Regions from separate parts of the Streptomyces sp. NPDC058246 genome, predicted to be linked through region 1. Evidence: riboswitches for the same ligand, from Rfam matches in the RefSeq annotation. Region 1 holds a riboswitch; the other holds the start of a gene.
The links. Region 1 has a riboswitch for thiamine pyrophosphate ahead of thiC (phosphomethylpyrimidine synthase ThiC). Riboswitches for the same ligand answer to the same signal wherever they lie in the genome.
Positions count from the first base shown of each region.

Region 1 (5,036 bases):
ACCGGGCAGGCGTCCCCCGAGAGACTGCGTCGGCCAGGGGGCAAATTCTGGAAACCCCCTGTCACGGCGTGCCGTCACCGCTCTACCATCGGCTTATCCGTAGCAGGCTCCCCTCCGTTTCTGCCCGACGGCTCGTCAGCGTGCGAGCCACCAGCCCTACGGAGCATCGGGGGATGCACATGAACAGCGTTCCGCAGCACCTGCTGAACGAGGACCGCCAGGAATACGAGCGGATCCTCGATGAGGCGCTGCGCTCCGCACCACACCGCCCGGAACTCGCCGCTGTCGGCCAGCGGCTCAACCCCGAACAACTGCGCACCATGGCGCTCAACGCCACCGCGCTCATCACGGCGGCCGCGGCGACCGAGTACCAGCACTATGTGAAGGTCCGCGAAGAACTGCGCCATCCCGCGCCGTCCATCCCGGTCGTGAGCGAGGAGTCCGGTTCCACGGAGCCGGGTGCGGCCGCGCTGGGGCTCGCCGCCACGGTGGGGGAGGTGTCCGAGACCGCCGGGGCCGGCGCCATCGCCGTCGTCGCGGTGCTCGCCCCCGTACTCGCCGGAACAGCCGCGGCGATCTTCCTGCTCGTGGGGTACATCCTCAAAATGCTCGACCCCGAGCCGGCGTTCGCCAAGACTCTCCTGACCACAGGATGGGTCTTCGGCGCGGTCACGGCGGCCGCGATCCTGGTCGCCGCGGTCGGCCTGCTGCTGACCGCCCTGCGCAACGGCGCGTCCTCGCTCCAGGCCGGAGCGCGCGGCGAGCTGAGCGACCAGGTCGCGCGGGCCAGAGAAGCCTGGTGCGAGGCCCTGTTGGAGCGCGGCATCCTGCCGTTCCTCCGGGAGGCCCTCGCCGACCCGGGCTCCCCGGCACTGGGCCGTGCGACACCTGCCCCGACCAGCCGCATGCCGCACCTCGGCTACAACCGGCCGGGGTTCAGCAGCCCCGACGGCGGGCCCGCAGCCGGCCCGCGGCCGAGCTTCTCCAGCCCGGACTTCACAAGCCCGGACTTCGGAGGCCCGGAACATCAGCCGGAGTGATACCCGGGCCGACCGGGTGGCCCACCTCCGGGTGACGCCCGGATGTGCGGAGGAATCCGGGGCCCGCGCCGACGGGGCGCGGGCCCAAGGACCCGAACCAGGGGGCCGCGTACGCCCGTACGCTCCCCCGGCACGGCGCATCGAACGCTCCCCCGGCACGGGCGAGCGCGGCCCGGCAGCCTGGCCCGGCCTGGCCCGCCCTGGCCTCTCAGCCCAGCCGGCAACGCGGACAGCAGCCGGTCCCGGAGCCGCCCCACGTACAGCAAGCGCACCGGACAGCTCCGATGTGCCTACCGGACGGCTCCGACACCGCACACCACGTGCAGGCGCCTCAGTCGGCCCGGCTCAGTCCGCCAGAGGCAGATAGACCCGGTTGCCCGCTGCCGCGAACTCCTTGGACTTCTGCGCCATGCCCTCCTCGATCTCCGTCTGTGAGCCGCCGTGCTCCCGCCGGATGTCCTGCGAGATCTTCATCGAGCAGAACTTCGGTCCGCACATGGAGCAGAAGTGGGCCGTCTTGGCGGGCTCGGCCGGCAAGGTCTCGTCGTGGAACTCCCGTGCCGTGTCCGGGTCGAGGGCCAGGTTGAACTGGTCCTCCCACCGGAACTCGAAACGGGCGTCGGACAGCGCGTCGTCCCACTCCTGCGCACCTGGGTGCCCCTTGGCGAGGTCGGCTGCGTGGGCGGCGATCTTGTAGGTGATGACGCCGGTCTTGACGTCGTCACGGTTGGGCAGGCCCAAGTGCTCCTTGGGCGTGACATAGCAGAGCATGGCCGTGCCCCACCAGGCGATCATCGCGGCACCGATGCCGGAGGTGATGTGGTCGTACGCCGGCGCGACGTCTGTCGTCAGCGGGCCGAGCGTATAGAACGGAGCTTCATCACAGATCTCCTGCTGAAGGTCGATGTTCTCCTTGATCTTGTGCATCGGGACATGTCCCGGGCCCTCGATCATGGTCTGAACATTGAAACGCTTCGCGATCGTGTTGAGTTCCCCGAGCGTCCTCAACTCCGCGAACTGCGCCGCGTCGTTGGCGTCCGCGATCGACCCGGGCCGCAGCCCGTCGCCGAGCGAGTAGGTGACGTCGTACGCGGCGAGGATCTCGCAGAGCTCCTCGAAGTTCTCGTACAGGAACGACTCCTTGTGGTGCGCCAGGCACCACGCCGCCATGATCGAGCCGCCGCGCGAGACGATGCCGGTCTTGCGGTTCGCGGTGAGCGGTACGTACGGCAGACGTACGCCCGCGTGGACCGTCATGTAGTCCACGCCCTGCTCGGCCTGCTCGATGACCGTGTCCTTGTAGATCTCCCAGGTCAGCTCCTCGGCGCGGCCGTCCACCTTCTCCAGCGCCTGGTAGAGCGGCACCGTGCCGATGGGGACGGGGGAGTTGCGCAGCACCCACTCGCGGGTGGTGTGGATGTTGCGGCCGGTGGACAGGTCCATGACCGTGTCGGCGCCCCAGCGGGTCGCCCAGGTCATCTTCTCGACCTCCTCCTCGATGGAGGAGGTGACCGCGGAGTTGCCGATATTGGCGTTGACCTTCACCAGGAATCGCTTGCCGATGATCATCGGCTCGATCTCCGGGTGGTTGACGTTCGCGGGCAGTACCGCGCGACCGGCGGCGATCTCCTCGCGTACGACTTCGGGATCGACGTTCTCGCGGACCGCCACGAACTCCATCTCGGGCGTGATCTCACCGCGCCGGGCGTACGCGAGCTGTGTGACCGCCTCTCCGGCCCGGCCTCGGCGCGGCTGGCGCGGCCGCCCCGGGAAGACCGCGTCGAGGTTCCTGAGGCCCCCGCGTGGTGAGGTGTGCTTGACCCCGTCGTCCTCGGGGCGGACCGGGCGGCCCGCGTACTCCTCCGTGTCGCCGCGGGCGATGATCCAGTTCTCGCGCAGCGGCGCCAGACCCCTGCGTACGTCGGTGTCGACGGTCGGATCGGTGTACGGGCCGGAGGTGTCGTACAGCGTGACGGACTGCCCGTTGGTGAGGTGCACCTGACGGACCGGCACCCGTAGATCGGGGCGCGAACCCCCGACATACGCCTTGTGCCAGCCGATGGACTTCCCGGCCTCGCCGTTCACGGTCGAGGCTGCCGCCCCACCGTTGTCGTCCGGAGCGAGCGCCCCGTCCGTCTGGCTGGAGGCAGGCGTGCGTACGTCCTTGTTGGTCATGAGACCTACTCCCTACGCCGGCATTACCCGGTAACAGGTTCGGCGGTCGACGCAGCGGCTTCCGCCCGCCGATGTTTCATGTGAAACATCGCTTAGACGAAGGTCAGCGCCCTCTCAGCCCGGTGCTCCGAGCTCCCGCGTGTGCAAAGGTGCCTCCACGCTAGCGTCATATCTGGCGCGGTGAACAGAGGGCCCCCCTCGTTCTTGCGATGATCGGTCGGTGACCACAACGCAGCAGCCCCCGTTTCCGCCGTCCGAGCCGCCGCGCGGGCCCGGCTCGGGTGACAGCCATGGACAGGGCTCCGGCGACGGACACGGGCATGGACCGGGTGGCGGGCACGGCCACTCGCACAGTCACAGCCATGGGCCCGCCGCGCCCGTTTCCAAGCACCTGCGCAAGGTGATCGCGGCGGTGCTGATCCCCTTCACCGCGGCGGTCGTCGTGGGTCTCGTGGTGCTCTGGCCCGGCGGTGCCCCCTCACACGAGCGCACCGGTGTCGGGTTCGACCGGCAGACACAGCAGGCGACGGTCACCAAGGTCGACACGGTGGACTGCAAGTCCGTGAACGCCTCGGGGGAGACCCCGACGGGCGACACCTCCACCGCCGAGGGCTCCTCCGCTCAGCAGCAGGCGACGGGCGACTGCAAGAAGGCGACGGTCCGGATCGACACCGGTAAGGACAAGGGCCGTACGTTCACCGAGATCGTCCAGCCCGACCAGTCTCGGCAGTTGCACCAAGGTGAGAAGGTCGTGGTCGCGTACGAACCCTCCGCGCCCAAGGACTTGCAGTACTCGGTCACCGACGTGAACCGCAAGGTCCCCCTGGCACTTCTCGCCGCAATCTTCGCCCTGGCGGTCGTGGTCGTGGGCCGGATGCGCGGCGTCATGGCGCTGATCGCGCTGGCCATCAGCTTCCTTATCCTGAGCTTCTTCATCCTGCCCGCGGTCCTGCAGGGCTCGAATCCGCTGATCGTGGCGATTGTCGGGTCCAGCGCCATCATGCTGATCGCGCTCTACATGTGCCACGGCCTCTCGGCCCGCACGTCGGTGGCGGTGATCGGCACGCTGCTCTCGCTCATCCTGATCGGCGTGCTCGGTTCCCTGTTCATCGACTGGGCGTCGCTGACCGGCAACACCGACGACAACACCGGCCTGATCCACGGCCTGTATCCGTCCATCGACATGAGCGGTCTGCTGCTCGCGGGCATCATCATCGGTTCGCTCGGTGTGCTCGACGATGTGACGGTGACCCAGACGTCCGCGGTCTGGGAGCTGCACGAGGCGAATCCCACCATGGGCTGGCGCGGCTTGTACCGCGCGGGCATCCGCATCGGCCGCGATCACATCGCGTCGGTCGTCAACACCCTTGTGCTGGCGTACGCGGGTGCCGCGCTGCCGCTCCTGCTGCTCTTCTCGATCGCGCAGAGCAGCGTGGGCACGGTCGCCAACAGCGAGCTGGTCGCCGAGGAGATCGTACGCACCCTGGTCGGCTCGATCGGTCTGGTCGCCTCGGTGCCGGTGACCACCGCGCTGGCCGCCCTGGTGGTCTCCGCGGACCGCCCGGCGACCGCGCCCTCTGCGGAGCTCACAGGGGGCAGGGCGCCGGCGCGCGGCGGGAAGGGCCGCCGCCGCAAGCGCTGAAACCATCCGCTGCCCGTACCCCTTGTGAGGAAGCGTTACTCCACTTGGGGGATCCAGCGGTGCGTCAGCCCGCGCTCTGTTCCTCCGCGAGGATGCGGTCCAGCGCCTCGTCGAGGTGCGCGTCGAAGTCGGCGAGGGAGCGCTCCTGCCCCAGCGGCACCAGCTTGTCCGTACGGTCG
Region 1 is NZ_JBHVWZ010000009.1:112,306-117,341, reverse strand. Features, by position in the region: gene ACFVXA_RS16040 (hypothetical protein) at 174-1,040, shown strand; gene thiC (phosphomethylpyrimidine synthase ThiC) at 1,386-3,215, opposite strand; TPP riboswitch at 3,208-3,364, opposite strand; gene ACFVXA_RS16030 (YibE/F family protein) at 3,436-4,857, shown strand; gene ACFVXA_RS16025 (SsgA family sporulation/cell division regulator) at 4,922-5,036, opposite strand, start outside.

Region 2 (5,036 bases), on a different contig from region 1:
CGGTGCCCAGCGCTTCGCGCGCGAGACGGGCGGTCAGCACGGCCTCGCCCGCCGTGAAGCACCCCGCCGTGTTCGGCAGCACCCGGATACCGAGCCGGTCGAGCACGGAAAGGACCGACCCGTGCACGGAGGCGTTCACGCGCCGCATCGCGACCGTCGTCAGTTCCGTACCGGAGGCGACGAGCGAGCGTTCCAGGACGTCGAGGCTGGGCGCACCGCCCGTACCCATGATCAGCCGGGACGAGAAGGACGTACCACCGAGGACAAAGGGATCGTCGGCCATGGGTTCAGCCTCCTTGGACGGCGGTGAGGACTTCGACGCGGTCTCCCTCGGAGAGGGAGGTGGACGACCACCGCGTGCGCGGGACGACGGTTTCGTTCAGCGCGGCGGCCACACCGGACGGCGCGGCGGTGAGGGTCGCGACGAGCGTGTCGAGAGCGGTCCCCGCGGCGATCAGCTGCCGCTCTCCGTTGACGAAGATGTTCATGCGGGCTGCTCCGTGAGGGCGGCGGCGCGGAAACGCCGGGGGGTGAAGGGGCGGGCCTCGTCGGGGAGTTCACCCGTGGTCAGGACGTGCGCCATGACATCACCGGTGACGGGTGTGAGCAGGACGCCGTTGCGATAGTGCCCGGTGGCCAGCAGAAGGCCGTCCAGTGAGGTCGGGCCCAGCAGCGGCGCGTTGTCGGGGGACCCCGGGCGCAGTCCGGCGCGGGTCTCGGTGAGCGGCAGCTCGGTGATCCCGGGAACCAGCTCGTGGGCGTCGCGCAGCAGCTCGTACACGCCGCCCGCGGTCACCGTGGTGTCCCAGCCCAGTTCCTCGCTGGTCGCGCCGACGACGAGTTCGCCGTTCTCGCGCGGCACCAGATAGACCTGGCTGCCGCGCACCACGGCACGGACGGTGCGGCTCAGGAAGGGCGCGTACCGCTGCGGCACGGTCAGCCGCAGTACCTGCCCCTTCACCGGACGCACCGGCGGCAGGACGTCGTCGGGGACGCCCTGGAGACGCCCGCTGAGGCTGCCCCCGGCGAGTACCACCTGGCCGGCGGTCAGTTCGGTGCCGTCCGTGGTGACCACTCCGGCGGCCCGGTCCCGTACGACGGCGAGGCGCTCCGCCCACGTCCGGTGGAACACCACTCCGGCCCGCTCGCACGCCGTGACCAGGGCCCTGGCGAGCCGGCGCGGATCGATCTGGTGGTCGCCGTCGACCCGCAGCCCGCCGCGTACGCCGGGCGCCAGCATCGGCTCCAGGCGGCGGCACTCGCGACCGCTCAGCCACTCCGAGTCGAGCCCCGACTCGCGTTGCAGGGTGTGCAGTTCACGCAGATGGGCGCGGTCGTCGGAGTCCAGCGCCACGGCCAGGGTGCCGCACTGGCGGTAGCCGAGGTCCTGCCCCGTCGCCCCGGTGAGCTCGGCGGCGAAGTCCGGATAGCGGCGCGCGGAGGCGAGGTTGAGGCCCAGCAGGGTCTGCTCGCCGTAGTGCAGTTCGGTGACGGCGGCGAGCATGCCGGCCGCGACCTGGGCCGCTCCGCCGCCGGGTCCGGGATCCACGAGGGCGATCGTGAACCCGCGCTGCGCGGCCCGCCAGGCCGTCACGAGACCGATGATTCCGCCCCCGACGACGAGGACGTCTGATGTACGTGTGTCCGATGTGCGTGTGTCTGATGTACGCGTAGGCGACATGGGCGTCCAGCCCCTCCCTTCGCCGGCATGACCCGGATCAGGTTCGTACGGTCGGAGGCCGTCCCAGCCTCCCTCTCAGCCCGGTGCGTCCGGGCTCCCGCGAGTGCTTTACGTTGGCCACCCTAGCCCGCCGCGACCCGTCTCAGTAAGGGAGCCTCCCGCCATGCCCCGCTCGCTCGACGGCCTCGTCCTCGCCCCGATCGCCGACCAGGCGCCAGGTCAGGTGGGCACGCGCACCAGGTTCACCTACCACGAGAAGAACGGCGAGATCTGGGCCGAGTACGCGGGCGGCGATGTCGTACGCGGGTACCTCGTGGGTAGCCGTGAGGGTGACCGCCTCGACTTCCGCTACGTACAGCTCAAGCACGACGGCAGCACGTCGTCGGGGCACTGCGCGTCCCTCGTCGTGGAGCTGCCCGACGGGCGCGTACGCCTGGAGGAGACCTGGGAGTGGGAGTCGCGGACGGGCAGCGGGACGAGCGTGGTCGAGGAAGTGGGAGTCGCGGAGGCGGAAGCGCGGACGGGCAGTGTGGAACAGGTCACTGAGCACGTCCGCTGACTGACGAATTGTCAGTTGTCTATGGTGATCAGGTGAGCGAGCAGACGCAGGCGCAGTCGCAGGGGCGTACGGCACGGCGGGTCGTCGTGGTGGGTGCGGGCATGGCTGGTGTGCAGACCGCCGTCGCCCTGCGCGAACAGGGCTTTACCGGCAGTGTGACGCTGATCGGCGCGGAACCCCACCAGCCGTACGACCGACCACCGCTGTCCAAGGCCGTGCTGCTCGGCAAGGCCGAGGGCTCCGCCTTCGACGTCGACTTCGAGGCGCTGGACATCGAGCTGCAGCTCGGTCGCGAGGCCACCGGCGTGCGCCCCGGGGACCATGAGCTGGATACCGCCACCGGGCCCGTTCGGTACGACGTCCTGGTCATCGCGACCGGCGCGGAACCGATCCAGCTGCCGGGCGCTGAGGGTGTGCCCGGGGTCCATCTGCTGCGCACCCTGGACGACGCCGAGCGGCTGCGTCCCGTCCTCGCCCAGCAGCACGACATCGTGGTCGTCGGGGCGGGGTGGATCGGCGCGGAGTTCGCCACGGCGGCGCGCGAGGCGGGGTGCGTGGTGACCGTCGTCGAGGCCGCCGACCGCCCGCTCGCCGGGGCGCTGCCCGCCGAGGTGGCCGCGCCGATGGCGGCCTGGTACGCGGACAGCGGGGCCACGCTGCGTACGCACGCGCGCGTGGAGCGCGTCGAACCGGGTGCCGTGGTGCTCGACGACGGCACCCGGGTGCCCGCGGGCGCGGTCGTCGTCGGCATCGGGGCACGCCCCGCCACCGCCTGGCTGGCCGGCTCCGGGATCGCCCTCGGCGCCGAGCGCGAGATCGTGGCCGACGACCACCTGCGTACCTCCGCACCCGACGTCTACGCGGTCGGCGACTGCGCCTCCTTCCCTTCCGGGAGGTACGAGGGCCGCCTGCTGGTCCACCACTGGGACAACGCCCTCCAGGGCCCGCGCACGGTCGCCGCGAACATCATCGGCGAGGCCCCCGCCGCCTATGATCCGGTGCCGTACTTCTGGTCCGAGCAGTTCGGCCGCTTCGTCCAGTACGTCGGCCACCACGCCACCGCCGACACCACCCTCTGGCGCGGTGACCCGGCCGGCGCCGCCTGGACGGTCTGCTGGCTCCGCGAGAACCGCCTGGTCGCCCTTCTGGCCGTGGGCCGCCCGAGGGATCTGGCCCAGGGGCGCCGGCTCATCGAGTCGGGCACGCCGATGAATCCGGAGCTGCTGGCGGACCCGGCGAGGCCGCTGAAGACCGCCACGGTCTAAGGGGCCTCTGGCGGCCGCCACCGTGCAAGAGGCTCCTGGCGGCCGCCACCGTGTAAGGGGCCTCTGGCGGCCGCCACCGTGCAAGGGGCCCCCGGCGGACGCCACCGTGCAAGAGGCCTCTGAAGACCGCCACGGCGTAATCCGTCACCCCAGGTCGGACGGCCTGGCTTCCGACTGTCAGTCCGGGATGGCAGGCTTGTCCCGTGACCGAGATTGACGCAAAGATCGATGCTCTCGTCCCTGCCTGGCTCACCCTCCCCGACATCGCCGAACAGTTCGGCGTCGAGGTGACCCGCGTCCGGCAGCTGGTCAAAGAGGGCCAGCTGATCGCCGTACGCCGTGGTGAGAACCGCGCGCTGCACGTCCCCGCCGCCTTCATCGACGGGGACAAGGTCGTCAAGGGCCTGTCCGGCACCCTGACGCTCCTGCGGGACGACGGCTTCACCGACGAAGAGATGCTTGAGTGGCTCTTCACCCCCGACCCGACCCTGCCCGGCACCCCCGCGCAGGCTCTGAGCGAGAATCGCGGCACGGAGGTGAAGCGCCGCGCCCAGGCGCTCGCCGTCTGATCCGACAACCGTCCGGCGTACGGACCGCGGCCGGCCAGGACCACCCCGGCCGCCGTGGTCCGTGCGCACCGACACCGTCCGTGCGCACACCGACGACGTCCGTACGCACGGACCACGCGACAACGGGGGACCCACGCATGCCCGAGAACGCCGCGGCCACCGCCCGCGCCCAGCTCACCGACGCCCGCGTCTATCTGTGCACGGACGCCCGCAAGCGCCAGGGCGACCTCGCCGCATTCCTGGACGCGGTCCTGGCGGGCGGCGTCGACATCGTGCAGCTGCGCGACAAGGGCATGGAGGCGGCCGAGGAGCTGGAGCACCTCCAGGTCTTCGCGGACGCCTGCGCACGCCACGGCAAGCTCCTCGCGGTCAATGACCGGGCGGACGTCGCCCACGCCATCGGCGCCGACGTCCTGCATCTGGGCCAGGGCGACCTCCCGGTCCCCGCGGCCCGAGCCGTCCTCGGCGACGAGGTACTCATCGGCCGCTCCACGCACGCCGAGTCCGAGGCCGCGGCCGCCGCCGTCCAAGAGGGCGTGGACTACTTCTGCACGGGCCCCTGCTGGCCCACCCCGACCAAGCCCGGCCGCCACGCACCCGGCCTGGACCTGGTGCGCTACACGGCATCCCTCGGCACCGACCGCCCCTGGTTCGCCATCGGCGGCATCGACCTCGGCAACCTCGACGAGGTGCTGGACGCGGGCGCCCGCCGTGTCGTCGTCGTCCGGGCGATCACCGAGGCGGACGATCCCGGAGCGGCGGCGGAAGAGTTCGCGAAGCGGCTGCGTCAGGCGTAGCCGTCCGGCGTGGCGGTCTCGCACGGCCGCGCCGCCGACAATTGTCCGAGGGGTGGACAAGAAGTCGGCAAATCGGACAAATTCCATCGCTTCGGTTGGGGGACCGGCGCCCCCTGGCTAACCTGCGGGTATGGCCCTCGGATCTGCTTCCACCAGGACTGATCG
Region 2 is NZ_JBHVWZ010000007.1:87,522-92,557, forward strand. Features, by position in the region: gene ACFVXA_RS12915 (thiazole synthase) at 1-283, opposite strand, end outside; gene thiS (sulfur carrier protein ThiS) at 288-488, opposite strand; gene thiO (glycine oxidase ThiO) at 485-1,681, opposite strand; TPP riboswitch at 1,679-1,792, opposite strand; gene ACFVXA_RS12930 (hypothetical protein) at 1,845-2,240, shown strand; gene ACFVXA_RS12935 (NAD(P)/FAD-dependent oxidoreductase) at 2,273-3,505, shown strand; gene ACFVXA_RS12940 (Rv2175c family DNA-binding protein) at 3,709-4,074, shown strand; gene thiE (thiamine phosphate synthase) at 4,212-4,871, shown strand; gene metF (methylenetetrahydrofolate reductase [NAD(P)H]) at 5,002-5,036, shown strand, end outside.
Region 2: another riboswitch for thiamine pyrophosphate. It lies ahead of thiO (glycine oxidase ThiO); the one in region 1 lies ahead of thiC (phosphomethylpyrimidine synthase ThiC).